3 regions of the Litoribacillus peritrichatus genome follow, and region 3 is predicted to be linked to each of the others. Evidence: predicted binding sites of a transcription regulator. Region 3 holds the regulator's gene; each other region holds the start of a gene.
The links. Region 3 encodes PhoB, which activates phosphate uptake and scavenging genes when phosphate is short. Its sites were predicted from a motif close to TGTCATANNNNTGTCANA; they were not measured.

Region 1 (10,169 bases), on a different contig from region 3:
TACCTGTTCATCAGCCACGACCTTGCCGTCGTAAAGGCAATCAGCCACCAATTGATCGTCCTGAAAGAGGGCCATATTGTTGAACAAGGTCAGGCCGCTGATGTATTCGAAAGCCCAAGCCATGAGTACACAAAAACCCTGATGGAAGCCGCATTTTACGAGGCCACAGTATGAACACATCACAAACGTTTCAGCTTCTCAAAGGCAAGCGTGCCTTGATCATCGGCCTTGCCAGCAAGCACTCCATTGCAAAAGGAATTGCAGAAGCCTTTCACCAGCATGGCGCTGAGTTAGCACTTACTTATCAAAGCGAAAAACTGAAGCCGCGTGTTGAAAAATTTGCGGAAGCATGGGGAGCACAGCTTGTTCTTCCTTGTGATGTGAGCTGTGATCAACAAATAACAAACGTCGCCACAGCCATTAAAGAACACTGGGGCGAGTTTGATATTCTGATTCATTCCGTTGGCTTTGCCCCGACAGAAGCACTCGACGGAACCTATCTGAACAACACCACCAGAGAATCCTTCAAAATTGCCCATGACATCAGCAGCTACAGTTTTACTGCGCTTGCCAGCGAATTGGCACCAATGATTCGTCCAGGCGGGAGTTTATTAACCATGAGCTACCATGGCTCACAGCAAATCATCCCGAACTACAATGTAATGGGTTTGGCAAAAGCCAGTTTAGAAGCCAGTGTTCGCTATCTGGCAAATGATTTCGGACCAAACAACATCCGGGTAAACTCTATCTCTGCCGGGCCAATCAAAACCTTGGCCGCCGCCGGCATTAAAAACTTCAGAAAAATGCTGGCCGACAGTGCAGAGGTAGCACCTTTAAGGCGAGGCGTTACCATTGAGGAAGTCGGCAATACAGCTACCTTTTTATGTTCAGAGATGGCCAGCGGCATTACCGGTGAGATCATTTACGTCGATGGAGGGCTGAGTAAAGCAGGCATGGCGCCCGTTTAGAAACGCAGAAATGAGCGCTTGAATAAGTTAAACATTCATTCGAACCACCAGTCATAACCAGAATCATCAAGCGATGACTCTGGTTGTGCTAGTCTAAAGCCTTTAGTTCGCTTCTTTTTCTTTACTTAATCCCAATTTCCGCATCTTTTCCACAAGCGTGGTTCGTCGCAGTGAGAGCTTTTCTGCAGCACGAGCAACAACGCCGTTGGCATCATCCAAAGCTTGGGAAATAAGAGACTTTTCAAGACGCCCTAAGTAATCTTTTAGGTCTATCCCGTTCACGGGCAATAACGCTGTCGCTTCAGGGTCAACCATGCCGGTGTTAGTGGCGGCTGGTATTTCCATTGGTTCCCCAGCGTCATGATCCTCTTCAAAGCCCTCTAAATGACGAAACTTATTCGGAAGTTCCTGAACACCAACCACCCCGTATGGATGCATAATGGCCATTCGTTCGACCAGATTTGCCAGTTCACGAACATTTCCAGGCCACTCATGACGGCATAAAGACATAATGGCTGCGGAGTTGAAACGAATAGAACCACGCTTTTCATTTTCCAAACGAGAGATAAGCTCGTTCAATAACAGCGGGACATCTTCAATTCGATCTTTCAACGGAGGCATTTCAATCGGGAAAACATTCAGTCGGTAATACAAATCTTCCCGGAACTCACCTTCGTCGATCATGCTCTCCAGGTTTTTATGGGTCGCAGCAATGATACGAACGTCGGTTTTAAGGGTTTTGGTACCGCCCACTTTTTCATAAGTTCGTTCCTGAAGAACACGCAACAACTTCACTTGCATGGTCAATGGCATGTCGCCAATTTCATCCAAAAACAATGTGCCGCCTTCCGCCATTTCGAAACGCCCCGAGCGGCTGGAAATTGCCCCGGTAAAAGCGCCCTTCTCATGACCGAATAATTCACTTTCTAACAGCTCAGCAGGAATGGCACCGCAGTTGACCGGAACAAAGGGGTTCGCTTTTCGAGGAGAATTGTGATGAAGGTTGCGGGCAACCACTTCTTTACCCGTTCCGCTAGGCCCTGTAATCAAGACACTGGCGTCTTTATCGGCAACCTGCGCCATCATCTCACGGACATGCTGAATGGTCCTGCTGGTCCCCACAAGGCTTCTGAACAGCTGGACTTCTCGTCGCTGTTGATGACCCCGGCTCAAATCGTATTGTTCACGATAAATCTGAGCCCTATGGATATGATCCATTAACTTATTATACGTTGCCGGCCAGGTTAACCGACCAATACACATTCTTTGCAGGGCACCTTCTGAAATTTCACGGCCATCGTCATCGCTGCCACGCAGTAAAATCGCAGGAATGGCCTGATCTCTTTCTTTAAGATTAGCCAATAACGCTTCGGTGTTTGAGCAATCACCAATAACGGCCAGCACTTCCGGAGAGTAAGCGCCGGAGTCCGCACCTAATGCAGGATCACTAACGGAAGCGTCACACACGGAAGACCAACTGGCTTCATCCGCTAATAAGAATTCTTCACCCAAAAAACCTAAAACTATGCCTATTTGATTGCGGCGTTCTTCATTATTATCAATCACCAGAACTTTTACTTCGCGCCACATAGATATAAAACCCACCCCTTGATAGTTTGGCTTTTTCAACCAAACGCAGTTTTAAATCGCCTGACATCTCTTCTGGAATCAGTGCGCCAAAATTATTTCTTTTTTTGTACCGAAAAAGTAAAGCCGAGGATGCCAGAAGAGTCAACTAAATGACACTATTAAAACAGAAAAATAATTAACTTTTTGTTTTTACTGGCATTAAACAGAGGACACGTCTTAGCAAGATGAATCACTTAACCACTAAAACTGACAGTTTTGATAGGCTTGAGCACTTGTCTTTTGTCGATTAAACCCTTTGAGTTCTGCCGCTATTTGATCTCGATGCGCCTCACAAGCGGCTACCGCATGCTTGTACAGTTCAAGCAGCGGAATAATGGCGTCACGAACGATAATCTGATTTCTTGAGGCATCTGCGACAGCCTCTTCAACCAATGTCCGGCACTTTAAATCAAGCGTACTCAATTCTTCCCAATCGTCATTGGAGAGAGCCAAGCGCATCGCCTGTTGGACATCGGCAATTCTTTTTGTAACGTCTGTCATTTTTCTCTCCAGATCTTAAATCAAAACGATTGAGTATTACGCAGTAGCCGTCGTGCCATTATAAGTCGGCTCTTGTTTAGGCTGAACCACTTGATCACGAATGTCGTCCCAGGCTTGCTGAACAGGCGTTATCAACTCAACCACCTCATCAACAAACTTCACTTCATTCTGTAAATTGGCCTGCATCAACTGACGGGCACAATAATCATAAAGCGCAGCCAAGTTTTCAACCAACTCTGGGTTATGCTTTACGTCCAGGCAATCGCTTAATGCCTTTAATATCTCAACAGACTTAGTAAGCAACTTGCCCTTTTGTTCAAATTCCCGTCTTTCAATATGACCACGAGCCTTTGATAAATTAGACTTCAACGCATTATAAAGAAGTTGAATTAAGCGATGAGGATCGGCATCAACAATACCCGTTTGTTGATTCACTTTATTGTATTGGTTCATACGATTTGCATATGTATTCATGATCGCAGCACTCTTTTATTAAAGTCTAAGACGTCTATATGTAATATAGTTTAACGGCTATTCTTTGAAAAACTTTAACCCAAGCCTCTCGCTTATTTGTAACAGTTTGAATCTGAAAACCACAAAGTGAGGGCCAACGCTAAACCGCCTTATTTATCCGAATTCGTGAATGAGTTAACAATGGCCGCCAATTGAGTGGTGACGAACTGTTCGGTGTTTTTTAGCTGTGAAACACGAAGATCAGCAGAGATAAATTGAATCGTTAACTTATCTTCCAAAGCCTTTAAGCGATCCTCCATGCTACTGCGAGCATCATCAACCGACTTCAGTTCGGTTTTAATACTGTCCGTTTTATTATTGATTAAACCATCAAATGCTAAGAACCCGTTAAAGAGAGAAACCAACTCATCCGCAACACCGGAAACATAGTTAGCGGTTCCTGTTATTTCCGTTTCACCTGGCTGGAAGTCATTCACTAAAGCATTTAACACCACGCCATCGGCTGCATTATCAGGATCATCCAGCTCTAAGCGATTGCCACTTGCCGTCACGCCGGTTGTAGTAAAGTCTTCGCCCGCTTTACTCAAAGAGCTGTTTAAACTGAAGCCCAGGTCGGTACTGGAATTGGTATCCAGTGACGCAAAAGATACCGTGGATGAAGTACCCTTTGAGTCCGAGGTAATAATCAACTTATCTGTGTCAAAACTGACCGTAACGGACTTACCCGCCGCCAGTAACGTTGGATCTGCATTAATTTGGTTTTGGACCTCAGTCGCTAAATCTCCACCAGAGGCATAGGCTTGCTGAGTCAACGATAAAATACCGGAAGTGATGCCATCCACACTGATCGAGAACTCATCATTATTGGCATCAACAGTGAACGGAAATGAACTTAAAACAGACAAAGCCGTAAAAGTACCGCTGGACTCGGTTCCCTTCATTCCGACACCATTAATGGTGCCTTCTGCGTCTTTGCCCGCAACCGTTGTACCATTCGTCAAAGAGAAACCAAAGTCATTTTCAGTTGAGGCGGCAATTTCAGTAAAAGCAACGGAAGATGAGCTCTTATATAGGTCCGAAGTAATACTAAAGCTATTGGTGCCACTGTCGTAAGCAACCACAACACTGGCTGAGTTATTTTTTAAGGTACTGTCATTATTGATCTGCGACTGAATCTCAAGCGCCAAAGCAGCTCCGTCATAAGCGCCCGCTGTCAAAGTAATTTGGCCCGACGCGACACCGTTGACTTCAAGTTTAAATGCGTCATTAACGCCAGCCGTGACAGTGAATGAGTCAGCAGGGAATGACACAGCTGTTACACCTGTATACGACCCCTGAGATGCAAGCTGTGTGATTGAATAATCATAAGAACCTGGCGCAGTCGTTCCTGAAACCACGCTTTTAAAATCAACACGAGACGAGGAGCTTTCTAACTTTTGAGAAAATATGGCCGCGACGTCTTCAGGAAACTCATCAAAAACTTTATTAAACTTATCCTGATCGAACTCGTATACATTTTCAGTCTTAGAAAGTGTCAACCCCAGCTCCGCCAGAGAACGAACATTTGCGTTTTCCATTCCGGACACTACCTGACCAAAAACAGAATCCACCTGATTTTCCAGATTTCTTAAAGTGCTGTCACCGAGTAGAAGGCCTGTTTCAGGGTTATCCGGATCAAAAGTCGAATACTCATCCATCAACTCTTTAAAGCCATTATAGGCATCCACTAAATCCTGAATTCGTTCTCCGACCACTGAGGCATCACGAGTAACCTTAATTTTTGCACTGCTTGTGGTCACCCCATTCAGATCAAGCGTTACACCCGAAATAACATCATTAATTTTGTTAGAAGAGCTAGTAATCGCCAGCCCGTTCACTGTTAGCATTGCATCCTGAGCATTTTGCGTTTCTGTCATGAACCGCTCAGTTGCAGGATTTTCTGTATAAGTAAGCTGCGACAAACCTGCATTATCTGTTGTATCTGAATCTCCATCAACTTGAGCCGTCACGCGTATCGCGTTTTCAGCACCTGTTTCCTCTGAAGAAAATACCAATACAAAACCAGAACCTGTATCTACTACATCGGCACGTATACCCGTATTTGTTGTTTCTTCATTTACAGCCTTTGCAATACTATCTAAATCTCCGGAAGTAATAGGTACGGTAAAACTACCACTGCCATTGTTATCAAAATTGATTGTATCGTCCGATGTATCCCCAGGAGTTCCATTGTCATTAGTCGTGGTATATGTACCGAGTTCAAACCTCAAAGTACCAGTACCAAGAATATCCGAATCTCTGGTGGCAAACGTTCCTGATACCAGTGAGTGAGCTTGAGCTGTCTGACTGACATCAACGGTATACTCAGCCAAAGGCGCACTGGAAGAAGCAGAAACTTCAATCTCTGAAGCAGAAGAGGAAACATCGGTGCCCAACAAAGCATTAGGGTTGCTTAGAACACGAGCGGGTAAACGAAACTCTTGCAAAGAACTTTGAATTTTCCCATAGGCGGAAAGCTGCGCATCTAAATCCTCTTTCTCACGATCGAGGCGCAACTCAGTTGGAGCACGTTCAGCCTCAACCAGCGAATCAATCAATTCACTTGTTAAAACTCCCGAACCAATACCAATTGATGATACAGCCATAATATTTCCACCTTTCTAAAAGCAAAAAACGCCAGTCAAGTCATTGATCTTTCCATGACCTGCCTGCCGTTCTGCAATTACCGGGCCAGCATAACCATCCCGTAAATCATTAATGGTTATACTGAGATCTGAAACAACTGAACAGGTTCATCTTGCTCCAGGCTTCTGGCCAATTTAATCACCACATCATCCGGAATTTGTCTGATAACCGTATCAGAACTGGCATCCAGAACAGTAACAATCGCCTCACCAGAATCTTCATCAACCTTAAACTGAAGCTTACGATCTACCGTTTGAATGTAGTCATTCAACTGCTCTACCGCATTACTCAATTGTTCAGGTTCTTTTTTTGCAGATACCGCAGGCACATCCTTGCCACCTAGAGTCACCTCATCGTCGGCAAGTTTTTGCACTTCGTTAAACTTATCTGGTTTAACGGCTGAGCCTTGTGAAGCTTTAGTATCTGTTTTCGTACTTGAGCTATTTGAAGTAGTCATTCCGACCAACGGACTTAAATCAGCCATGACCCCCTCCTTAATATATTTTTAAACCAAAAGCGAGTGGGGTTTAACCCCCACTCTTTCATAAGCCTCAGATTAACCCAATAGTGATAACACCTGCTGTGGTCGGGCATTCGCCTGAGCCAATACAGAGATACCAGCCTGGATCAATACCTGAGTACGAGATAGCTCTGCGGTCTCGGCTGCGAAATCCGCATCCTTGATTCGAGAGTTAGCAGCACTCAAGTTCTCTTTCGTGATCGCCAGATTACTCACGGTAGAGTCTAAGCGGTTCTGAGTCGCACCCAGATTAGCTCGTTCACTTGCAACTTGGCTCAGAGCATTATCAATTGCACTCAACGCTTCGTTTGCCCCTTCAACTGTAGAGATATCCACATCCTTAAGGAACTGGCCACTTTCAGAGCCACCGAACGTACCGGCAGTCAAACCTAGCGCAGACAATTGAGAGGCACCATTCGCACCGGACTCAACAGTAAATGACCCTGCGGCTGACAACTTAACTGTAGAGTAAGTAGTCTCATACAAGTTTGCTTCTACCGCTTCTGCATCGGCGTACACGGCCAAACCAGCTTGTAATGTAGTAAAGTCACCACCACCGATACCATCAACTTCGGTATCCAGTCCAAACAAAGCAGAGATGGAATCACCAGCACCAAGAGCTGCAGCATCATTCGCTGCCGCGTTTGTATCAACCGCGACGGATATTGCGCGACCATCTGCAGCTGTTAACGTTAATGAAACACCATTATCCTCAGCAACAACACCTGTCTGGCCACTCTTCGCATTAATTGCTGCTAATGTATCAGCACGCGCCTTATCAAAATCAACAGCACCAGAACCATCATCTACCAGTGTAGTTGTTCCAATTTCAACACCATTGATATAAACAGTACCGGAATCGCCAATATCAGCTCTTGTCTTAGCATATTCCAGCGCTGAGCCCGTTCCACCTGAACCACCTACCAAGGTAGTCGCCTGAACTTCTGCAGTTACACCGGTTTCAGTCGAGTTTTTATTAATAGCGGCTGCAATTGCGATACCGTTTGCTCGAGTATCTACGGATGTAATCAAGTCACCACCAGAGCCCAGAGTAGCCGTTGCAGTATCGTCCGCAGCGTTTGCCGCGCCAATAGCAACACCTTCAATGATTAAGTCACCACTTTGCAGCACACTGTCCTGAGTAAGACCAACGGTTTGTGAGTTACCATCAACTAGGTTAGTACCACCAGTATCCGTTACAGAAACAGTAGAACTGCCTGTTGCTAATTGCTCAAAAGCCAATTGCCCGGTAAAGACATCGTTACCTGCTGCTGCAATTGTAGACTGAGCACCTGTATCACCATTGACACTCTCAACTTCAATCGCTCCACCCACTGCTGCAATCTTAAATGCAGCGGCTGCGGTATCTGCACTTCGGATATTCAAAAGAATATCATCATTGTCCGCATCATAACTTGCCGTTATATCAAAGTTCGAACCCGTATAATCTGTCGCGTTAATCGCAGATACAAGATCCCGGGCGGATGAACCAGCTACCAGTGCGTTACCCAAGCCAACAGCACCATTACCGAAAGTAATGTCTGTCAGAGTTGAAATACCAGAAGAAGCCACATCAATGACAACATCCAACTGCTCATAAGCAAACACGCCAGTATTTGCTACAGAACCATTCACAGTCGCAGCAAAATCAGCCAACGTATCTGCTGCCGCGTTAGCCACTGCAGTATTTGAAGTATCATCAAAAGCCACACTGAAGGTCGCAACTGTACCGGTTTTAACTGTGGCATTATCATTCGCCGCTGTACCACCGGTCACTGAGTTAGTTGAATCACCAATAGCAACACTGTCCGAAACCAAAGCAGCACTGCTTGAACCGTATGTACCAGCCGTTAGACCTGCATTAGACAAATCGCCCGTACCAGTACCATCACCACCACTGATTACAATCTCAGACGTACCACTGGTTGTGCTTAGCGTAAAGCCACCCTCATAAGTCTGTACTGTCGGGGTACCTAAGCCTGAGTCACCACCCAATGCCAAACCTGTATCTCGGGCAAAGTTTGCTTCATCACCAGCTGCATAGTTTGCAAAGTCGTTGGTTAAGTCCGCACTTAAAGTCACATTTCGGCCGTCTGCCGCTGTCAGGATAATACCGTTAGCATCCTCCCCTGTATCAACAGCTGTAATACCAGTAGAACCACTGATGCTGTTAATCGCCTGAGTAATACCTGAACGAGTCGCTGCAGTATCATTTGCAGCAATCGAAATCTCGACAGAAACACCGTTAATTACAAGAGTACCCGCATCGGCCGCCGCTGCAGCAGATTGAGAGCTACCTGAAACAGTATTTTCGTTAACCGTTGCCTGAACGCCTGTTTCTTCTGTGCTCTTATTAATAGCCGCTACTTTAGCAATCGCCGATGCTGCGGCATTATCTGTAGATGCGGTATCGTCATCTTTAGATGAAGAACCGATCGCAATCCCGTTAATGAACAAATCACCATTACTGATGGCATTATCAGAACCGACCGCACTTAACCCAGCGGTATCTGCAACACCTAATGTATCAGTAGTAACAGCACCAATATTAACGTCCAATGTATCGCCTGCATTAGCGCCTACCTGCAAAGACGTAGCAAATGAACCGTCTAAAAGGTTAATGCCGTTGTAGTTGGCGTTATCTGCTGTATTTTGAATCTCATCGAGTAACTGCTGTGCTTCAGCATTCAGTGCATCACGATCAACATCTGCGTTAGTACCGTTGGCAGACTGCACCGCTAGCTCTCTAACACGCTGTAGGTTGGTTGTAATTGAATCCAACGCACCTTCTGCTGTTTGAGATAGTGAAATACCGTCACCTGCATTTCGAATTGCTACATCAGTACCACTGATCTGCGCTTCAAAACGTGTGGAAATTGAAAGACCCGCTGCATCATCCTTCGAACTGTTAATACGAAGACCAGAAGAAAGACGCTGCAAAGCGGTATCGTTGCCCGACTGGGCTTTATCTAAGTTACGCTGCGCATTCAACGAAGCGATATTTGTGTTAATAATCTGTGGCATGGTTGTTTCTCCATTCAATACCGCCGCAAGCGGCCTTGGCATTGGGCTCTTTTGGCCCTAATTTTTAATCTTCAACAGGGTTAGCGGCACTTCTTTTGAAACCTTTAGAACATTTTTTCATCGATTACAAAAAATTACTTACCGCCTACTTCTGTTCAAATTTGCTATCGGCCAACCCTTGCCGTGACTTTAGAAAAACAGGCTACTTTTCGACCAGAGCAGATAATCGCTCACCACATAACACGATAACCCATTGATTTAAAATACAAAAAAAATCTGGCATACCTTTAGCATAAAGCTTTTCATAGCTCTAATGCGTGGTGATTCAATTCCGCATAGGAGTTTCCTTAAAGAAGTTAAAGCGCTGA
Region 2 (10,169 bases), on a different contig from region 3:
CATGAATTACTTCGGAGGCAATGGTTCGCTCTTCCGGGTTTTGGTAATCATCGCCCAACACCAGCTTTTCAACTTTTTCGCTCAGAAATGCATTTAAAGGTGCAGCAATAATATTACCGATGATATTAAAGGTCGAAATGCCGATCAGCACCACCGAAATAATCACCACAGGAGCAATCAGCCAACTTAACCAAGTCAACCAGGTGGGCAGGTAGCCATCAGCGGTGATCATTAAGTCTGGAATCCAACTTAAAAGATAGTAACCAAGCACACCGAACAGCGTGATATTAACCAGCAAAGGGCCCAACAAATACCACCGAAGCTCAGGCGTTAACAGCAGACGCAGTGATTTTTTAAGTGATTCAAACATAGGTTGTCCAAAGGTCCATATTGGAAATAATCCACATTATATTCCAGCGTGCACATTGTCCACAGGCTCGATCTCAATAAGGTGATCCTGAACCTGCCATTTAGCACGACTGACCATGTAAGACATTCGCCATATTTTAACCGTGAAATCACTGAAAAACTTCGTTCAAAGAAAAGTAACTCGTTGATTTTAAAGATCAAAAATAATCCACGCTATTTTGTTATCACAACATACCGAATGGTTCACAAAAATGTCATCTAAAACCATTTAAATTATACGTGTGGACAGGGAGTCGACCGATAAACAAAAGGAATGTTTATCTGCAAGGAACGGCTTTGGAAAGCCAAACAGGGACAGGCAACGGATGCCACGCCAGAACCTCATTGGAAAGAGGAAGTATTGCAGGACGCACTACTGGCGGCAAGGTAAAGGGTTTACCTACAAGGGATTGAACACCGCATAAAGTGTCTTATGAATTGTTTCCAAATCAAAGACATGCGCTATTTACGGTGACTGAGTCACCGTATAGCCTCCCTCCCCCTAAACCTAAACATCACGCTTGCCGCTTTCGTTCGGCCAACACGCTCAAAACCAGGTACACCAGAATTACAATCCCCGCAAACCAGTCTGTTTTGATGTGCAGTAATCCAAAGTTAATCGCCAACTGACCATAAATAGCAATGGCACCATAACCAAATGTACACAATAGAATAAACGCAACCATCCTGAACAGAAAGTGATACGGCTGCATAACGCGCCTGACCAATGCGTTCAGTTTACCCCCATAAATCACCAGAATAACCGCAATCCAGGACGTCACCAGCAACTGGCGATAATCCCAGAACCAATCCGACAAATCCGAGTTCATCGCAAAAAACCATTCCATACCAGACCACTCTCAATACATTGATATCCAGTGTTATGTTATCAAAACTGAAAGGAAAATATCCTGCGCCTTAAACAAAAAAACCGCAGTAAAAACTGCGGTTTTTTGAATCAGGCTCTGAATCTATTTATTGACTGTTTCCAGTTTATCTTCAACCTGTTCAATGTCCATGTGGCGAACGTCCAGGCCCTTGGCCAGATAAATCACATGCTCACCAATATTCATTGCATGGTCGCCCACACGCTCAAGCGCGCGCAAACACCAAATAATGTTCAGCACACGCGAAATGCTGCGTGGGTCTTCCATCATATAAGTAATCAGTTCACGCACCGTACTGCGGTACTCCAGATCCACGATTTTATCATCGTGAGCCACTTTCAATGCCGAGTCCACGTCCAAGCGAGCAAAGGCCGTCAGCGCTTGCTGAATCATCGAAGAGACTTCTTCACCAATATGACGAACTTCTACAAACCCAGGCTGAGACTCGCCCTGCTCTGTCAGTTCCGCCGCCAAACGGGCAATTTTAGCCGCTTCGTCACCGATGCGTTCCAGGTCACTGATGCACTTAGACACAGCCAAAACCAATCGTAAATCACTGGCCGCCGGCTGTCGCTTCGCCAAAATCTGGGTGCATTCCTGATCAATGTTCAACTCCATATCATTGACCAGTTCATCGCGTTCTACAACGATGTCCGCCAACTCAGTGTCGGCATTAATCAATGATTTAATGGCATCACGCACTTGCTTCTCGACAAGCCCGCCCATTTCTAACATGCTTTTTTTCACACCTTCCAGTTCTTCATTGAACTGCTGAGAAATGTGATGTGTGTGTGAGTCTTTTACAGTATTCATTATTTGTTCACCGCCAAAGATAGCGTCAAATCCATTTATTATTACTTATCATAAGGATAGACGCATAATCTCTCATGCTGTATTAAATTTATGTTTCAGCCTGCAATCACGAGGCTTTACCAAGACTATAACCAGTATTTAGCCGTAACGACCAGTAATATAGTCTTCCGTCTGCTTTTGATTCGGGTTGGTGAAGATCTGGTTGGTATCACCAAACTCGATCAAATCCCCCATGTACATAAACGCTGTGTAGTCCGAAACACGAGCGGCTTGCTGCATGTTGTGCGTTACAATCACGATGGTGTATTCGTTCTTGAGTTCGTTGATCAGTTCTTCGATCTTCAATGTAGAAATCGGGTCAAGTGCTGATGCTGGCTCATCCAGAAGTAGTACATCCGGCTTAACAGCAATGGTACGTGCGATCACCAAACGTTGTTGCTGACCACCCGACATGCCTAACGCACTGTCATGCAGACGATCTTTGACTTCATCCCACAAAGCGGCGCCGCGCAGTGATTGCTCAACCACTTCATCCAGCGTGCGTTTGTTATTAATGCCCTGAATACGCAAGCCATAAGCTACGTTTTCATAAATACTTTTCGGGAAAGGGTTCGGCTTCTGAAACACCATTCCGACCCGACGTCGCAACTCAGTCACATCAACAGAGCGCTCATAAATATTGTCATTATCCAATAGGATCTGACCTTCGATTTTACAACTATCAACCAAATCATTCATTCGGTTGAAACAACGCAGCAAGGTTGACTTACCACAACCGGACGGGCCGATAAAAGCCGTTACACGATTCTTCGGAATGTGCATGTTAATGCCATGCAAGGCCCGCTTCTCGCCGTAGTAGAGCTGAAGATTTCTTACTTCAAGACACATTTCTTCGTTGGCCAATTGACGCTCTTCGTTGGTGCGACCAAGGGCTGAAATATCAACCCCATGCGTTGGCACTTCGTTCATTGTTTGGTCTGTCATGGCTTAATACCTAATCTAAAAATTGAATTCTGTGGTTGGTTTTCGTCTTCGAAAACCGATGACTAATGTTCTAGCGCTTTATACTTTTCACGTAGGCTGTTTCGAATCGCAACTGCCGCCAGGTTCAATACAGCAATCACCAACACCAATAAGAAGGCCGTTGCGTAGACCAATGGTCTTGCCGCTTCAACGTTCGGGCTCTGGAAGCCAACATCATAAATATGGAAGCCCAAGTGCATGAATTTACGATCCAGGTGGATGAACGGGTAGTTCCAGTCCAGCGGCAGTGATGGCGCCAATTTAACCACACCCACCAACATCAGCGGCGCTACTTCGCCTGCGGCACGGGCAATCGCCAGAATAACACCGGTCATAATCGCCGGGCTGGACATAGGCAACACCACTCGCCACAACGTCTCAAACTTAGTGGCACCCAACGCCAGGCTGCCTTCACGTACAGCACGAGGAATTCGGGACAAACCTTCTTCTGTGGCGACAATCACCACAGGCACCGTCAGAATAGCCAGAGTCAAAGAAGCCCACAATAAACCCGGTGTACCAAACGTCGGCGCCGGCAATGCCTCCGGATAAAACAACTGATCAATTGAGCCGCCTAAAAAGTAAATAAAGAAACCCAAGCCAAACACACCGTAAACAATGGAAGGCACACCCGCCAGGTTATTTACCGCAATACGAATCACCTGAGTCACCGGCCCTTGCTTAGCGTATTCACGCAAGTAAACTGCTGCCACCACACCAAACGGCGTCACCATGATAGACATCAGCAATACCATCATTACAGTGCCGAAGATCGCCGGGAAAATACCACCTTCGGTATTAGCTTCGCGAGGGTCATCCAATAAGAACTCACCCAGCTTACCAATGTAGTGAATGATCTTATCAAACAGCCCCATGTTGTTCGGCGCGTAAGCCAACACCACTTTGCTTAACGTCATTTCAACTTCTTGACCATCAATGGTGGTCGCCACAAGCTGATCGCGTTGAGCCTGTTGGTACAAGGCGTTCAATTCTTCTTTGAGCACTTCGTACTCGGCATTCAAAGCAGCGCGCTCTTCAACAATGCCCTGAAGTTTAATCGGGTCGGTATCACCCTGCAGTTCAAGACCACGCTCTTTCAAACGAAGACGCTCAAGACCATAGTTAATTGAGCCAATGGCGCCCGTTTCGATGCCGTGAATTTCATCCTGAAGTGTTAACGCACGTTCAATTCGGGCTTGTAGTGCTTCCCAGGTAGCATCAAAACCAGCGTCCGCAACCGAAACAACCGTTTTACCGTTCTCTTTGACTGATACCAGCTGACCGTAGAAATTACCCCATTCACGGCGCTCAATACCGACCATATCCTCAAGCACTGTCTGAGAAGTCACACTGGAGCTAAGCACCCAGCGGAAGTCCTGGCCGTATACGTCCCGGTTGCCAACCTTCAACAGCTGACGATCAATGTATTCCAGGTTCTCTGGCACCTGATAACCGGCAGATTTCAACTGAACCGCCGACACCAGCTCGCTGTCTGTAATTTCACCCAATAACGTCTTTTGTTCGCCAGAGCGAGTCTGATACTCAGTGACGTACAAAGTGCTCGGCCAAAAGTGGCCCAGGCCTTTTACCGCAATCAACCCCAACAGGCCAACCACCATGATCACACAAAGCGACACCGCACCGGCATTCAACCAAACCCAAGGCGAACCGCTTTTAAACCAATCTTTTACTGAAACATTCATCATTAATACCTATATTCGACCTAATCCGGGTTTATAACGAGCCGTACTTATTACGTAATCGTTGACGAATTAACTCAGCAATCGTGTTCACCACGAAGGTGAACATGAAGAGTACAAACGCAGCCAGGAACAAGACACGATAGTGCGTACTGTGTACTTCAGACTCCGCCACTTCCACGGCAATGTTGGCCGACAAAGTACGCATTCCTTCAAATATGTTCCAATCCATCACCGGGGTGTTACCTGTTGCCATTAACACAATCATGGTCTCACCCACCGCTCGACCCATACCGATCATGACTGCAGAGAAGATACCCGGACTTGCCGTTGGCATGACCACGCGCACTAAGGTCTGCCAAGGGGTTGCGCCCAAAGCCAGCGAACCGTGGCTTAAATGCTTTGGCACACTGAAAATGGCATCTTCAGCAATCGAGAAGATCGAAGGAATCACCGCAAAGCCCATCGCAATGCCCACCACCAACGCATTACGCTGGTCAAAAGAAATGCCTAAGTCATGAGAAATCCAGGTGCGCATATCGCCCCCGAAGAATGCAAGTTCTATCGGTGTCGCCAACGCCAGGCTGAACCAAACCAAGAACAACAACACAGGAATAAGCAGTGCAGCGTCCCAGCCATCCGGCACTCGGTGACGAATTGATTTCGGTAAATTCGCCCAGGCAAAACCAAACAATAAAATTCCGACCGGCAGCACAATCAATAACGTAAAGACACCGGATAAATTGGTTTCAATGAACGGAGCCAGGAACAAGCCAGCCAAGAAACCGATGATCACTGTTGGCAATGCTTCCATCAACTCAATGACAGGTTTTACCTTACGACGCCACTCAGGCGCCATGAAGTAAGCGGTATAAATAGCGCCACAAATGGCCAGAGGAATCGCGAACAGCATGGCGTAAAGGGCTGCTTTGATCGTACCAAAAGCCAACGGCGCCAAGCTCATCTTAGGCTCAAAATCATTGGTTGCAGCGGATGACTGCCAAATGTAATCCGGCTCGTCGTAATCCTCGTACCAGACTTCATGCCACAACGAGCTCCAGGAAACCTCCGGGTGCTTGTTTTCAACTTCCCACACTTTCAGCTTTGCTGCGGTTTCTACAAGCAAGGCATTGGCTCGTGGCGCCACTACCATAAAATCAACGTGACTCTCCACCAGCTTTTCTTCCAACAGGCTGCGGTGAGCTGTGGTGTTATAAATAGAAACCACACCGTTTTGATCGACGGTATAAAAACCTTTGCGTCGCTCTTCGGTTGCTATAAGACGAATGGACTGCGGATCTTCTTCCGCTTCAAAGGCACGAACCTTCATGAATTGAGGCGTACCCTCTTCATCTCTGGCCATGAACCACTGAGCGGTACGGCCCGCCGTGTCGGAAATCAGTATTGATATACCGCCCAATAACGGCTCAAACTGCGTCAGGCTTTCACCCTTATCTACTACACGGGTTACTTCAAAACGCTCAACGGCGTCCACGTCTTCAATATTGAAGCGTTCCATCGTTCCCGACTTATTAGCAGAAAACAACCAATCCATCTCAGCGTCAATGACCAGGAAGTCAGCACGCTGGCTAAGTTCGAATGACGGCGCGTCGTAACGCTCTAATTCATAGCCATCACCAAATAAATCTTCTTCTTTTTCAAAATGAACAATTTGGGCCGTTGCACTGTTGCCTGACGCCACCAGCACCATGTTCTCATCGTCTTCATTCATCGCAACGGAAACAATCGGCTCTTCCAGAAGATCAATCGGCTCTTCACCGTATGGATACACAACTTCAGGAAGTAAGGTTCTGACGCCGTCCGCATCGTATTCTGCGTTGTACTTGTGCTTCACAAGCAGCGCCTGGCCATTCTCAAGGCCCAGAATCAACAATCGGCTGCCAATGCGGCCTTCGCTGACCGTGCTAACCTGGCTATCAATGCCATCCAGCAAAGAAACCGTTTCAATGATCGCACCGTCTTTAAGATTAAAGAACAAAACGTCACCGGCAACCGTTAAGCGCATGCCGATTTCAGCTTGCTCTTCCGTGGCCAGGTACATGGTTTTGGTTGACTTATCTGCACTATTCAAGCCCGGCACGTCATATTCTGCGATTTTTTCAACACTCGCAGATTTCAACATAGGCGCAACTTCATAAAGCAAATACAAGAAAATCAGCATGATGGTCATAATCACGCTGATTCCGCCGATCCCGATTCCGTGGGTGGCTACTTTATCCTTTAAGTTACGAATCTTACGCTTGCGCGCAAGAGCAGGAGAATTAAGATCAAGTTTCACTGAGCTCATAAGCAATTTTCTCAGGGGTATTTACTAGTTGCAGCTAAAATAAGTCAATTGTGTTACAGAAATATTACAGACTGAAATCAAAAAAAAAGGGGAAGTAAACTTCCCCTTTTAACTCTTACTGATGAAGAGTGGTTATAGGTCTAATGCCTTCAAAGACTTAGACACAACTTTTGAAGGTAGCGGGATGTAACCGTCTTTGATTACGATTTCCTGACCTTGCTTAGAAAGCACCATTTTTACAAACTCAGCTTCCATTGGAGACAGAGACTTGTTAGGCGCCTTGTTCACGTAAACGTACAAGAAGCGAGACAATGGGTAAGTTTTGTTTACAGCATTATCAGGCGTTGCTTCAACAAACTTCTGACCTGGCTTCTTAGCCAAAGGAATCGCACGAACACTTGATGTCTTATAACCAATACCAGAGTAACCAATACCGTTGATTGACTCAGAAACACCCGTTACCACAGAAGAAGAACCAGGCTGCTCATTGACACTTGACTTGTAGTCACCCTTACAAAGTGCTTTTTTCTTGAAGTAACCGTAGGTGCCAGATGCTGAGTTACGACCGAACAACTGAATGTCACGGTTTTGCCACTCGCCATTCAGACCCGCCTGACCCCAGCTGGAGATGTCTTCTTTGTTTTTACACTTACGGGTGTTTGAGAAGATTGCATCAACCTGGGCAATCGTCATGCCTTTGATTGGGTTATCCTTGTTCACGTAAACCGCCAAGGCATCAATCGCTACCGGAATCGCAGTTGGCTTGTAGCCGAATTTTTTCTCAAACGCTTCAACTTCTTTATCCTTCATCTTGCGAGACATAGGACCAAAGTTAGAAGTACCAGCGGTTAGCGCTGGCGGCGCAGTTGAAGAACCGGCAGCCTGAATCTGGATGTTCACGTTTGGATAGAAGCGCTTAAAATCTTCCGCCCAAAGAGTCATCAGGTTCGCCAACGTATCTGAACCCATTGAACTGAAGTTACCAGACACACCCGAAGTTTTTGAATAAGGTGCAATGTCGGCATCAACTTTAGCAGCCGCTGTCGCTTGACCGGTGAACGCTGCTGCAGCAACGATGGATACCGCTGCAAAAATCTTTTTCATTTTCATAATGACTACTCTCCAAAATTAAGTAGATACTGTCAGAAATTGTTTCGGGAACCTCTGAATAAATCTATTAACCTCTGGCCAGACTGGCTCAGCCAGAACGCTAAAAAACTTACTCAAAAACTCCCTGAGTTCTTTCAAATTTTCGATCAATATATAAGCGGTTTGTGACAGCTATGTTACAACGAAGACGGCTAAAAATAATTTAGTTAATTAAACCCGACCTCGATCCTGACCGGTGAGTTATGCACTTAACTGCTGTCTCATTACAGCACCATTCTTTATAATGCCCCGCAAAAAACTAATAAGTGGTTGTCACACATGTTTGAAATATTCCACCGAATACACATTTCGTTGGCAAAAGGCAGCGAGTGGTTTGGGAAAACCCTTTCCTGGCTAACCCTCTTCATGACCGTTCTGATGTTCACACTGGTGGTATTACGTTACGCCTTTGACTTTAATCTTATCTTTTTACAAGAATCGGTATTGTACCTCCACGCCGCAGTTTTCCTGCTGGGTGCGGGTTATACCCTCAAAATGGACGGCCACGTTCGGGTGGACATCCTCTATCGTGACATGAAAGCCCATCAAAAAGCCTGGGTGAACCTCCTCGGCTGTTTATTTTTATTAATACCAATGATGACGTTCATCGGTGTCATCAGTTGGGAATACATCGCCTTTTCCTGGTCCATGCAGGAAAAATCCCAGGAAGCTGGCGGCTTGCCTTTCGTCTACCTTTTAAAATCCCTGATCTTAGGCATGGTCATCAGTGTCCTCATTCAGGGCATTTCGGAAATCTGTAAAAGTTTGGCGATTTTAGGCCATCATTATTCTCAGGAGGCAAAATAATGGAACTCATGCCTCTATTTATGTTTTTAACCATTTGTTTCGTTCTGATGCTGGGCTTTCCTGTTGCCTTTACCTTAGGCGGAACCGCATTGGCGTTTGCAGGCATCGGTTTGCTGACCGGCACGTTCGACGGCGCCTTTCTGGAAGCTTTACCGAACCGATTGTTTGGCCTGATCAGTAATCAAACCTTAATGGCCGTGCCTTTCTTTGTCTTCATGGGCGTCATGCTGCAAAAATCCAAAGTCGCTGAAGATTTACTGGAAAGTATGTCGATTCTGTTTGGCAGTTGGCCCGGAGGTGTCGGCATCGCCGTTACTGTGGTTGGTATGCTAATGGCCGCCAGTACCGGCATTGTCGGGGCCACCGTTGTGACCATGGGTTTGATCTCGTTACCCACCATGATCAAACAAGGTTACGACCCCAAATTGGCTACCGGCGCGATTTGCGCCACTGGCACTCTGGGGCAAATCATTCCGCCATCCATCGCACTTGTCATCTTAGGAGACGTGCTTTCCAGTGCCTATCAACAGGCTCAATTAAGCATGGGCATCTTTTCACCGAAAACCGTCTCCGTCGGTGATTTGTTTGTGGGTGCCATCATTCCGGGACTGATCCTGGTCGCACTGTATGGCTTATATATTTACGTCACCGCGTTACTGAAACCGGAGGCCGCACCAGCGATTTCCAGAAAAGAGATGATCGATAACCACACCCACGATCATTTAATCAAAATCATCTTTTTCGGGCTATTACCGCCTTTAATCTTAATCATCAGCGTATTAGGTTCCATTGTCGGAGGTGTCGCAACACCGACGGAAGCGGCTGCCGTAGGGGCATTTGGTGCCACAGTTTTAGCGGCACTCAGAAAACAACTGTCACTGACCTGCCTGAAAGATGTGTGTCAGCAAACCACACAAGTCACCTGCATGGTGTTTATGATCTTCATCGGCGCGGCCATTTTCTCGCTGGTATTTCGCGGCTTTGGTGGCGAAGAGCTCATTCAGTCGGTATTTGAAAGCATTCCTGGCGGTGCGTTAGGTGCCATGCTGGTCGTGATGATCGTCATCTTCTTGC
Region 3 (10,169 bases):
TTGCGCTCTATGCTGAGCAGTATTTGTCGGCTTCCGCTTTGTTAGTGGGTGGTTTATATGCCGCGACAGGTTTGTCTGTGTTATTGGCGGCACCTTATTGGGGGAAATTCTTTGATGGCATCTCACTCTCTCAACGAATCCGGTGGTTAACCGGCATCAGTATGGCGGCAGCTTTGACTTTGTTGTTACAGGCGTGGGTGGTGGAGGTTTGGCTATGTTTTATTTTACGTCTGTTATGGGGCGTTTGGCTGGCCGCGTTATTACCTATGTTATTTGCGGTATTGAGTGTACAGGCAGAGCAGCAACATCTTGGTCAAACCATTGGCGTTGGTAATAGTGCAACCAAACTGGGTGGGCTACTGGGCATTTCCATCGGTGCTTTGGCTGCGGCAGCGTTAGGTAATCAATACGCATTCATTGCGATTGCGGTAACTTATCTGGCGTTGGCTGGAATGTTACTTTTTGCTAATAAAGCACCGTGAGGTATTCCCCTAACTGATGCTTTTTAAGACCCATACTCTCTTGCAGAGCAGTTAAAGCCTGGTGTACATCGGCAATATGGAAAACTCCGTTCACTTCCGATACGGCAAGTGAACGGTTTAATAAAATGATCTGGCCTGGATAGTAATGATTGAGTTCTGTGATTACATTCTCCAGTGTTTGATTATCAAAAATTAATTGCTGATTCTGCCAGGCAAGTTGATGAAAGTTTGCAGTTTTAACGGCGGCCAGTTGATCTGCACTATAAGAGACCTGCTTTCCGGCTGTTAAAGCCGTTTGCTGGTTCGCTGTCGCGACGGACACCTCGCCTTCCTTTACAATGATTTCGACGTCTTCTTGATAGTGGTCAACGTTAAATTGGGTGCCTGTCACTTTGGTGACTCCTTCGCCGGCCTTCACCATAAATGGCCTACTCGAGTTTTTAACGACCTTGAAGAATGCTTCGCCTTCTATGAGTTCTATTGAGCGCTCATGTTCATTGAAATCAACATTAAGAATGGTGTTGCTGTTCATGAAAACGGTGCTGCCATCCGTTAACTGAAACTCCATTTGTTGGCCTGGTTTGGTGTAATAGTCGCTACGCAGTGCTTTGGTATTATTAAATATCATCAAGCCGATAAAGACGGTCAGCATTAAACTGCAGGCAATGGCCAGAGAGTGTTGTGGCCACCACGCATTTTTAGGTGAGGTCTTGGCTGCTCGCAGAGCGGCTTCAATTTCTTTTTGATAATCCGGGTAGATTTCCTGTGCTGGTGAATCGACGGCTTGCCATAAGCGAACTGCGCTTTGATAGGCATCGCTATGTGCTTGACTCTGTGACTGCCAGCTTTCAAAGGCATCCAGATCTTGCTGAGAGTGAAGATCTGATTGCAGCTTTGCTACCCATTCTAAAGCTTGATGGTCTATTAATTCTAGGTTGTTTACTACAGGCGCATCAATTTGCTTTAAATTATTGGTCATCACTCGTTGCCTCAAAGCGTCACTGCTTCTTAATTGTCACATCTTTTTTAATTATTAATGTCTGAGAGTCATCATTAGGACCTTATATTGTAAGACGTCCATGTTTAAAAGCTCCCCCCTTCCCATTTCAATTCTTTTTTACATATTTTCAGTGCTTTACTTATATGCTTTTCAACGGTTTTATGCGAAATCCCCAAATTTTCAGCAACTTGGCTGTAAGTCAGGCCATTTATCTTATGCAGCAGAAAGACAACCCTGCATTGGGATGGCATTTTTTTAATGGCTTGCTGAAACAAGGCGTATTGTTGTTGTGACGCGAGTATTTGGTCTGGCGTAGGTGAAGGAGACTTTTGTTGTTTTAGCGTTGTGTCGGGCAAATCAACTTCGGCCAGTCTTTGTTGTTTTCTCCAGTAGTCAATCACCAGGTTTTGGGCCACCCGAAATAAGTAAGCTTTTACATCTTGAATGTTATCCGGCCGTTCAAGTTGGGAAAACCGAAGATAAACCTCTTGGGATAGGTCTTGTGCGGCATCAGGCCCTACTTTAAGGGACAAAAACTGATTTATCTCTGAGGCATATTCATGAAATATCGAGGTTAACCGCTCCATGGTCTGCTTTGACATAACAAAATAACCCATTTAGGAAATGCAGGCTATATGCTAATGCAAGTGATTATCATTTGGAATAGTGGTTTGGATGAACTTTTAAATATGATAAGTGCGACGTAGTTTTATTGTGCGGCAGGCTCTCAAACAGTCTGCTGTTTGAGAGCACAACACTCATTAAATGAATGGCTTATTCGTCTTCATCAATAAGAGCATCAATAAACGGCTCAATGTCTTCGGCACTTAACCATTCGTTGAGACGATTTTTCAATTGATCCAAGCCGTCTCGTTTTAACGCGGAGAAGGTTTGAACGGAAACTTCACCCTGGAAATCTTTCAGTGCACGGGTAACGTCCAACATGGTGTTTTTGGCCGGGCCTCGTTTCAGTTTATCGGCTTTGGTCAGCAATACATGCAAAGGCATATTACTTTGCTGAGCCCAGTCAATCATCATCTGGTCAAATTCAGTTAATGGGTGCCGAATGTCACTGACCAGCACCAGACCGCGTAAAGATTCACGCTCTTCCAGATATTTAGCCAGATTTTTCTGCCACTCCAGTTTGGTTTTCAGCGGCACTTTGGCGAATCCGTAGCCGGGCAAATCCACCAGCCTCGTGTTTTCATCGCCTAAGGTGAAAAAGTTGATTAATTGAGTTCGACCCGGTGTTTTACTGGTTCGGGCTAATTTCTTATGTTGGGTCAGGGTATTAATGGCGCTGGACTTACCAGCATTCGAGCGGCCGGCAAAGGCAACTTCGGCTCCGATATCCGGCGGACATTGCTTGATGGTAGGGGCACTGGTAAGAAACGCAGCGGCGTTAAATTTAATTGGGGTTCGTTCAGACATGAGTGATCTCTTGTAAAACAGCAAAATGCTAATATTAGGGCTATCTTAGCACGTACCGGAATAACCGTTTGGAAGTTGAGATAGATAGTATATAATACCCGCACTTTTTTGGTGGAGTCTTGGATTTTTCCTCGATTTCAGAGAATTATAATGATGAGGAGAGCGAAATCGCCTTAATTGCGACTATTTCGCTCACACGTTTAAGAAAAGAAACGGGTTTTCCAATGAAAAAAATCATTCTGACTGCTTTGGTTGCACTGAGCGTTACGGGTTATAGCCATGCTGAAGGTAATGCGGAAGCGGGTAAGGCAAAAGCTGTAGTATGTGGCGCGTGTCATGGTCCTGATGGAAACAGCGCTGCACCTAACTTCCCTAAACTGGCTGGTCAGGGTGAAAAGTACCTGTTAAAGCAAATGAAAGATATTAAGGGTGGCGATCGTAACGTCCTTGAAATGACAGGTATGCTGAGCGCGTCAAGCGATCAGGATCTGGAAGACTTAGCGGCTTACTTCGCATCTCAAAACGGTTCTGTGGGTTACGCAGACAAAGAGCAAGCGGAAATTGGTGAGAAGATTTACCGTGCCGGTATCGCAGACCGTGGTATTGCAGCGTGTGCAGCATGTCACTCTCCTTCGGGTCAGGGTAATGATGCAGCGGCGTTCCCTAAATTGGGCGGTCAGCACGCGGCTTATACTGTTAAGCAGTTGAAAGATTTCCGCGACAGCAAGCGCGCAAACGATCCGAATGCGATGATGCGTGACAATGCTTATACCTTGCGTGACGATGAAATCGATGCCGTTGCTCAGTACATCCAGGGTCTTCACTAAACAGAAGTCTGATCTGGATCAATAGATGGTCAATTAGTCTATTGAGCAGTCGTATAAGGGAACCATCTCTTATTCGTAGCATCTTAATAAAAGGGAGTCTGATGACTCCCTTTTATTTTGCCTGGAATAAATATAAATTGGATGTCAAAACAGGGCTCCATATATATGGATACGGGATTAAGCACTATTACTAGGAGTAATGAATGAAGAAATTAATGGTTTCCTTGGTGGCGACGTTTGCGATGTTGCTTTCTCAATTATCGGTAGCGGAGAACTTCGTTGCCGGTAAAGATTATCAGCAACTGCCCTATCCTGTGGCGACCCGTGACGAGAATAAAATCGAGGTCATTGAATTATTCTGGTATGGCTGTGGTCACTGTTTCAAGTTTGAGCCTATGATCAATCGCTGGATGACGACCGTTGCGGAAGACGTGGACTTCCATCATCAGCCTGGTGACTTTGGTGGCTGGGCCCCTGAAACACAGTTGCATTATGCGATGGAAGCCGCCAACGTGTTAGAAAAAGGCCGTGCAGCGGTGTTTAATGAGTATCATGTATTGCGTAACAAGCTGCGCAGTGAAGACAAGCGCATTGCGTTCTTTAAAACCTTGGGTGTTTCTGAAGAAGACTACAAAAAAGCCTGGAATTCATTTGCGGTGAAAAGCAAAGTGAACATGGCTCAATCCCGTACACGCAGTTATCGCGTTACCGGTGTACCGGCGATGATCGTGAATGGTAAATATCGTGTTGACTCTCGTTCAGCGGGTTCTTTCGATCGTATGCTAAAAGTTGTGGATCATCTGATAGAATTAGAAAGAACGGCCAAAAAATAATTCTCCGGTGATCGGCGAGAGATGAGAGGGATTCTCCAATGCTTGAACGGGTTAAGAAACGAGTAGAACAGGTAAGGGATGCAATCGATGAATTGCGATCTCTTTCCCTGAATCGGTCTGAAGTTCAAGCCCCGATTGAATACCCCGCTCAAAAGTATCTGCCCATCATTGAAGATGATGGGTTAGAACACGTTCGGTTGATCTCGTTTAATATCCAGGTCGGCAATTCCGTTGGCCGTTATCTTCATTATCTGACCCGCAGTTGGCAACACGTCCTGCCCCACTCTGAACGCATTGATAACATGGATCGAATCTCCGATGTGTTGTCCCATTTTGATGTGGTGGCGTTGCAGGAGGCCGACGGTGGGAGCCTGAGAAGCGGTTTTGTGAATCAGGTGAAATACCTGGCTGAAAAAGGCAAATTCTCGTTTTGGCATCAGCAGCTGAATCGTGATTTCGGGCTACTGGCTCAACACGGCAATGGTGTTTTGAGCCGGATCATCCCAACCAGTGTGAATAATCATGTTTTGCCTTCATTGATTCCTGGCCGGGGTGCCATGTTCATTGAATATCAAACCACTACCGATGAGCCGCTGTTGGTGGTGATGATGCATTTGTCTTTGTCCCAACGGGCACAAATGAATCAGCTGGCCTACGTGAAAGAACAGATCGAGAAGTACAAGTATGTGGTGTTGATGGGGGATTTGAACTGCCATGCGGAGCGGTTATTGGATGATTCCCCGTTGAAAGAAACCTCGCTGGCGCTAGCCACCGATGGCATCAGCACTTTTCCCAGCTGGGCGCCTCAGCGCGGGCTGGATCATATTCTGATCAGCCCTAATTTAAGAACACACGCCATTGATGTTTTGGATCATCCGATCTCAGATCACCTGCCGGTGGCCATTGATGTCAGCTTGCCTTCCGGAGTCAGTTTGACGGATCGGGCAAACCAGAGCTAAGCACTGACAGCGGAAATTCACAGCTGAATTTACTGCCGTACCCTAATTTACTTTCAATCAATAAGTGGCCGTTGTGGCGCATCAGAATATGTTTGGTGATGGCTAATCCCAGTCCCGTACCGCCGGTGTCTGATTTGCGGCTGGCATCCACACGGTAGAAGCGTTCGGTCAGGTGTGGGATGTGTTTTTGATCGATGCCGGGGCCGTTGTCGATGACATCCACCCGGATACTGGTTTTGTCGCGGTAACCGGTGATGTCTACCCGGCCGCCTTCAGGTGTGTATTTCACCGCATTGAAGATCAGGTTACTGAAGGCGCTGCTCAGTTCGTCGTAACAGCCGTCAATTTCAATATCGATCGCCGAAATCTGAATTTCATGGCGACCGTTGCTGAAAGAGCGGGCTTCTGCGGCTAAGTGCTCCAGCAGTTGCTTGAGGTTCACCGGTTGCTCTTTCACATTGATTTCGGTGGTTTCCAGACGGGTCAGAATTAGAAGATCATGCACCAGATCTTGCATCCGAACGGCCTGGGACTGCATCTGATGGTAGATGCGTAACCAGCGGTTGTCGCTTTCGTCCGAGTAATCAATCAGCGTTTCAAGGTAGCCGATTAACACCGTCAGCGGGGTTTTTAATTCATGACTGACGTTAGCCACGAAATCTTTGCGCATGCGTTCCAGGTGTTCAATGTGAGTGATGTCCCGCGCGGTAATCAGGCGTTCATCGTTCCCAAATGGGGTGATGGTCATTTCCAGGGCAACGCTTTGATTGATCGGGCTGTTGAGCGTTAACGGCGTGGTGTAATCACCGAGTTCGAAGTATTCCACAAAGTCCGGGTCGCGGATCAGGTTGGTGATGTGCTGACCACCGTCCACCGGTGTTCTGAAGCCTAATAAGGCTTCGGTTGAGCGGTTCCACCACTCCAAAGTGCCATCGCTTTCGACCATGATGACGGCGTCCTGCAGCGCAGAAGTGGATTGTTGTATTCGGTTGATGATGGTCTGAAGTTTGCGTTTGGCCGTTTGGTGATCACGCTCCTGACGGTAAATGGAGTCAAATAATCTTCCCCACAGACCTTCACTTAACGGTAACTTGTCGAGTTCCTGATGTTGCAGCCAGGATTCAAGCCGTGACATTTGGCGTATGGTCCAGACCACGTAAGCGATCAGGCCGAGAATCAGGCCCACGACGGGATAACCGAATAAATAACCAATGAGGGTGGTGGCCAGCACCAATAAGGTCACGCGCTGTAATTCAATGTACCAATTACTTAACACTCAGCTTCCTTACCTAGGCAAGATAATAAAATACAGGGATTCATATCAGAAACGCAGCCTCAAAGGCTGCGTTTCTGAATGAGGTCATGCTGCAACAGCTTACTCTATGCCGCATTTGTGGAAAAGCGATAACCTGTGCCACGAACGGTTTGGATCAAATTATCATGACCGGTTTCAGTCAGCGCTTTACGTAAGCGACGAATGTGAACATCCACCGTACGCTCTTCGACATAAACGTTGCCACCCCAGACATGATCCAGCAGTTGGCTTCTGGAATAGGCGCGCTCCTGATGAGTCATGAAAAACTGCAGCAGTCGGAACTCGGTTGGCCCCATATCCACAGCATCACCATTGGCGATGATGCGATGGGAAACCGGGTTCAGCTCAAGGCCATTGACCTCGATGGTTTCTTCAATGCCCTGTGGGGTGGTTCGACGCAAGACCGCTTTGAGACGAGCCACCAATTCTCTTGGAGAAAACGGTTTGGTGATGTAATCGTCCGCACCCGCTTCAAGGCCCTGAATTTTATTGTCCTCTTCGCTTTTTGCGGTCAGCATGATGATAGGTACATCTGCTGTCAGCTCATCTTTCTTAAGGCGACGTGCAAATTCAATCCCTGACGCACCTGGTAGCATCCAGTCTAATAAAATTAAATCCGGTTGCTGATCTACGATGATTGAGTGGGCTTCCTGCGTATGCTCTGCTTCCAGACAGTCATAACCTGCCATTTCCAGAGCGACCATGATCATTTCACGGATAGGCGCTTCATCATCAACAATAAGAACTTTTTTTCCCGCCATCACTTTTGCCTGTTAGTGTGGTTGTTAAAAGACAGTCTTATTAGAAGACACTTTTGTTACAAAAGTATGACAGGTTTTCGACCGTCTGCGTGTGACAGAGGCGGATTTGCTAAAAAAAGGAATCCACCAGAATGCCACTGAAGACTGCAGTGCCTACCCAGTGGTTGTTCAGAAATGCTTTAAAACACATGTCCGGGTTGCGGTGTTGGGTAAGGACATACTGGTAACCAAATAAGCCGGCGGCGACTGCCAAACCTAGGTAATAAGCGACCCCGGCTGAGAGCTGTTGCCCCATCAGCAGCAAGGTGATCATCGTCAGTACCTGAAGACTGATGATGGCGATATTGTCCATTTCGCCAAACAAAATGGCCGTGGATTTAATGCCGACTTTTAGGTCGTCTTCCCGGTCCACCATGGCGTATTGCGTGTCGTAAGCAATCGTCCAAAGTAATGTAGCTATATAAAGTAACCAGGTTTCTTCAATCACGGTGCCGGTTTCTGCGGTGAATGCCATCGGTACGGCCCAGCCAAAAGCGGCCCCTAAAAATACCTGTGGAAAGTAGGTAAAGCGTTTCATGAACGGATAAAGGGACGCCAGAAACACTGCGCCAAATGACATATAAATGGTTTCTTTATTGGTGAACAGCACCAGAATAAAAGAAATAAACACCAGCGCACCGAATAAACAGAGTGCTTCTTTGGCGGTCACCCGGCCAGACGTCAACGGCCGCTCTTTGGTTCGTCGTACATGAAGGTCAAAATCCCGGTCGGCGTAATCGTTGATTACACAGCCGGCCGATCGCATCAACACCACACCCAAAACAAAAATGACCAGATTACTCAGCTGGGGGAAGCCGTCAGCGGCAACCCATAATGCCCATAGCGTCGGCCATAACAGCAATAAAATGCCGATGGGTTTATCAAGACGCATTAAGCGGGTGTAATCCGGAAGCTGTTGTTTTATGTGGGCACTGAGTTTTGGCATGATTTCCGTTATCTTTCGGTTGGCTCCATGTTGAAGCCTGAATACTAGGAGGATTAACCGGAAAACACAACGGGCAGGAAGGTTTCACTGACCAATAAGGATTTATGGCTGTGTGAACAGGTAAAAATGGATCTTCGTCCCCACAGAAGTTCTTTATCAGAATTGAGTATCCGGCCTATTTGAAACTGACTGCGCTGATATCGGGGGCTACTGAATAAAAAGTGGCCAAGGGGTTTATTGCCCAGATATCTTAACTTCAGGTCTGGCCCTGTGAGTGTGGATAAAGGCACAACGCTGCGTGCAAATACCCAGACCTGGCCATCGACGATTAATTCCACTTCACGAACCCAGCCGCAATCGGATGGGTTGTTCAACACTTGTTTCTCGTGCTGGAGCATCCTGGCTACGCCTTCACATACCACATTTACCCGGAAACTGTGTTGGCTACAGCCCATCAATCGACGCGTCAGCGAGCCGCGATCCAGCAACCAGTTTTTTTGCTCGACGGATAAGATCGGGGAATATTTCTTATAGGCTGATGTCCAACGGTGTATATGAGGTAAGTTCTTTTTCATTGGCCTGTCTGAATTTACGACGATTCAGGTGACGGTTGGTCGGTCTGAAATGCCTGTTGAAGCTGGCGGTATATTGTAGGATTGTCTAACAATAGTTAATAATTTAGAATGCGTATACCAATTTCTAGTGATATATTGCCGAGCGTTTACTCAGCTTGCACTCAGGAAATTGGCACAGGCTCTCAGATAAACAGATAAAAAACAACATAAGTTTGAGGACGTACCATGAAAAAATGGCAATGTGTCGTGTGTGGTTGGGTTTACGACGAGGCGCTGGGGTATCCGGAAGAAGGGATAACACCTGGCACCCGATGGGAAGATGTACCGGACGATTGGGAATGTCCAGATTGCGGAGTCGGTAAAGAAGATTTCGAAATGATTGAGATATCGTAGCCATCCTTAGCGGAATCTCAGACACAACGGATAGTCGCCAAAAGCGCAATGTGTCCTTGCTTTTTTATGTACCCCCTATTGACCAAACAAAATGGCGATGGGACGTAGAGATAATAATCTAAGGGATACTGAATGACAGATAATACAGACAAACCAATCGTAATTTTGGGTTCTGGACTGGCGGGTTACAACCTGGCCAAGGAATTCCGAAAATTAGATTCAGAAACGCCGTTGCTCATCATCACGCATGACGATGGTCGTCAGTATTCTAAGCCGATGTTGTCGGCTGGTTTTACTAAAGATAAAACAGCGGCGGCATTGGCGTTGGCAAATGCGGGTGACATGGCAACACAGCTGAAGGCGTCTATTCGTACCAAAGCAACGGTTACCGGCATTGATACGGAAGCACATACCCTTCAATTAGGGGATGAAACGCTGGCGTACAGTAAGTTGATCCTGGCGGTTGGTGCTAAGACCCACAAAGCTCCGCTGGAAGGTGATGGTACGGATCAGGTGTACTCCATCAATGATCTCGAAGATTACGACCGTTTTCGACAGGCCGCAATTGGTAAGCAACGCGTTGCCATTGTCGGTGCCGGTTTGATTGG

Region 1: ABD744_RS02705 (sigma-54 dependent transcriptional regulator) is a predicted target of PhoB. The motif match lies at 2,696-2,713, and genes of this name have one in related genera.
Region 2: ABD744_RS10510 (ABC transporter permease subunit) is a predicted target of PhoB. The motif match lies at 7,191-7,208, and genes of this name have one in related genera.

The regions. Positions count from the first base shown of each region.
Region 1 covers NZ_BAABBN010000004.1:331,142-341,310, reverse strand. Annotated here, with positions in the region: gene ABD744_RS02715 (ABC transporter ATP-binding protein) at 1-174, shown strand, start outside; gene ABD744_RS02710 (enoyl-ACP reductase FabI) at 171-968, shown strand; gene ABD744_RS02705 (sigma-54 dependent transcriptional regulator) at 1,071-2,558, opposite strand; gene ABD744_RS02700 (flagellar protein FliT) at 2,799-3,098, opposite strand; gene fliS (flagellar export chaperone FliS) at 3,135-3,572, opposite strand; gene fliD (flagellar filament capping protein FliD) at 3,722-6,217, opposite strand; gene ABD744_RS02685 (flagellar protein FlaG) at 6,334-6,741, opposite strand; gene ABD744_RS02680 (flagellin N-terminal helical domain-containing protein) at 6,814-9,801, opposite strand.
Region 2 covers NZ_BAABBN010000007.1:169,676-179,844, reverse strand. Annotated here, with positions in the region: gene cysZ (sulfate transporter CysZ) at 1-370, opposite strand, end outside; gene ABD744_RS10530 (DUF3392 family protein) at 924-1,256, opposite strand; gene phoU (phosphate signaling complex protein PhoU) at 1,380-2,108, opposite strand; gene pstB (phosphate ABC transporter ATP-binding protein PstB) at 2,247-3,077, opposite strand; gene pstA (phosphate ABC transporter permease PstA) at 3,155-4,834, opposite strand; gene ABD744_RS10510 (ABC transporter permease subunit) at 4,866-7,139, opposite strand; gene ABD744_RS10505 (PstS family phosphate ABC transporter substrate-binding protein) at 7,272-8,249, opposite strand; gene ABD744_RS10500 (TRAP transporter small permease subunit) at 8,568-9,095, shown strand; gene ABD744_RS10495 (TRAP transporter large permease) at 9,092-10,169, shown strand, end outside.
Region 3 covers NZ_BAABBN010000017.1:95,529-105,697, forward strand. Annotated here, with positions in the region: gene ABD744_RS21895 (MFS transporter) at 1-482, shown strand, start outside; gene ABD744_RS21900 (FecR family protein) at 466-1,461, opposite strand; gene ABD744_RS21905 (RNA polymerase sigma factor) at 1,566-2,084, opposite strand; gene yihA (ribosome biogenesis GTP-binding protein YihA/YsxC) at 2,257-2,913, opposite strand; gene ABD744_RS21915 (c-type cytochrome) at 3,138-3,740, shown strand; gene ABD744_RS21920 (thiol:disulfide interchange protein DsbA/DsbL) at 3,944-4,573, shown strand; gene ABD744_RS21925 (endonuclease/exonuclease/phosphatase family protein) at 4,612-5,532, shown strand; gene phoR (phosphate regulon sensor histidine kinase PhoR) at 5,501-6,808, opposite strand; gene phoB (phosphate regulon transcriptional regulator PhoB) at 6,913-7,608, opposite strand; gene ubiA (4-hydroxybenzoate octaprenyltransferase) at 7,718-8,593, opposite strand; gene ABD744_RS21945 (chorismate--pyruvate lyase family protein) at 8,647-9,168, opposite strand; gene ABD744_RS21950 (rubredoxin) at 9,394-9,561, shown strand; gene ABD744_RS21955 (NAD(P)/FAD-dependent oxidoreductase) at 9,694-10,169, shown strand, end outside.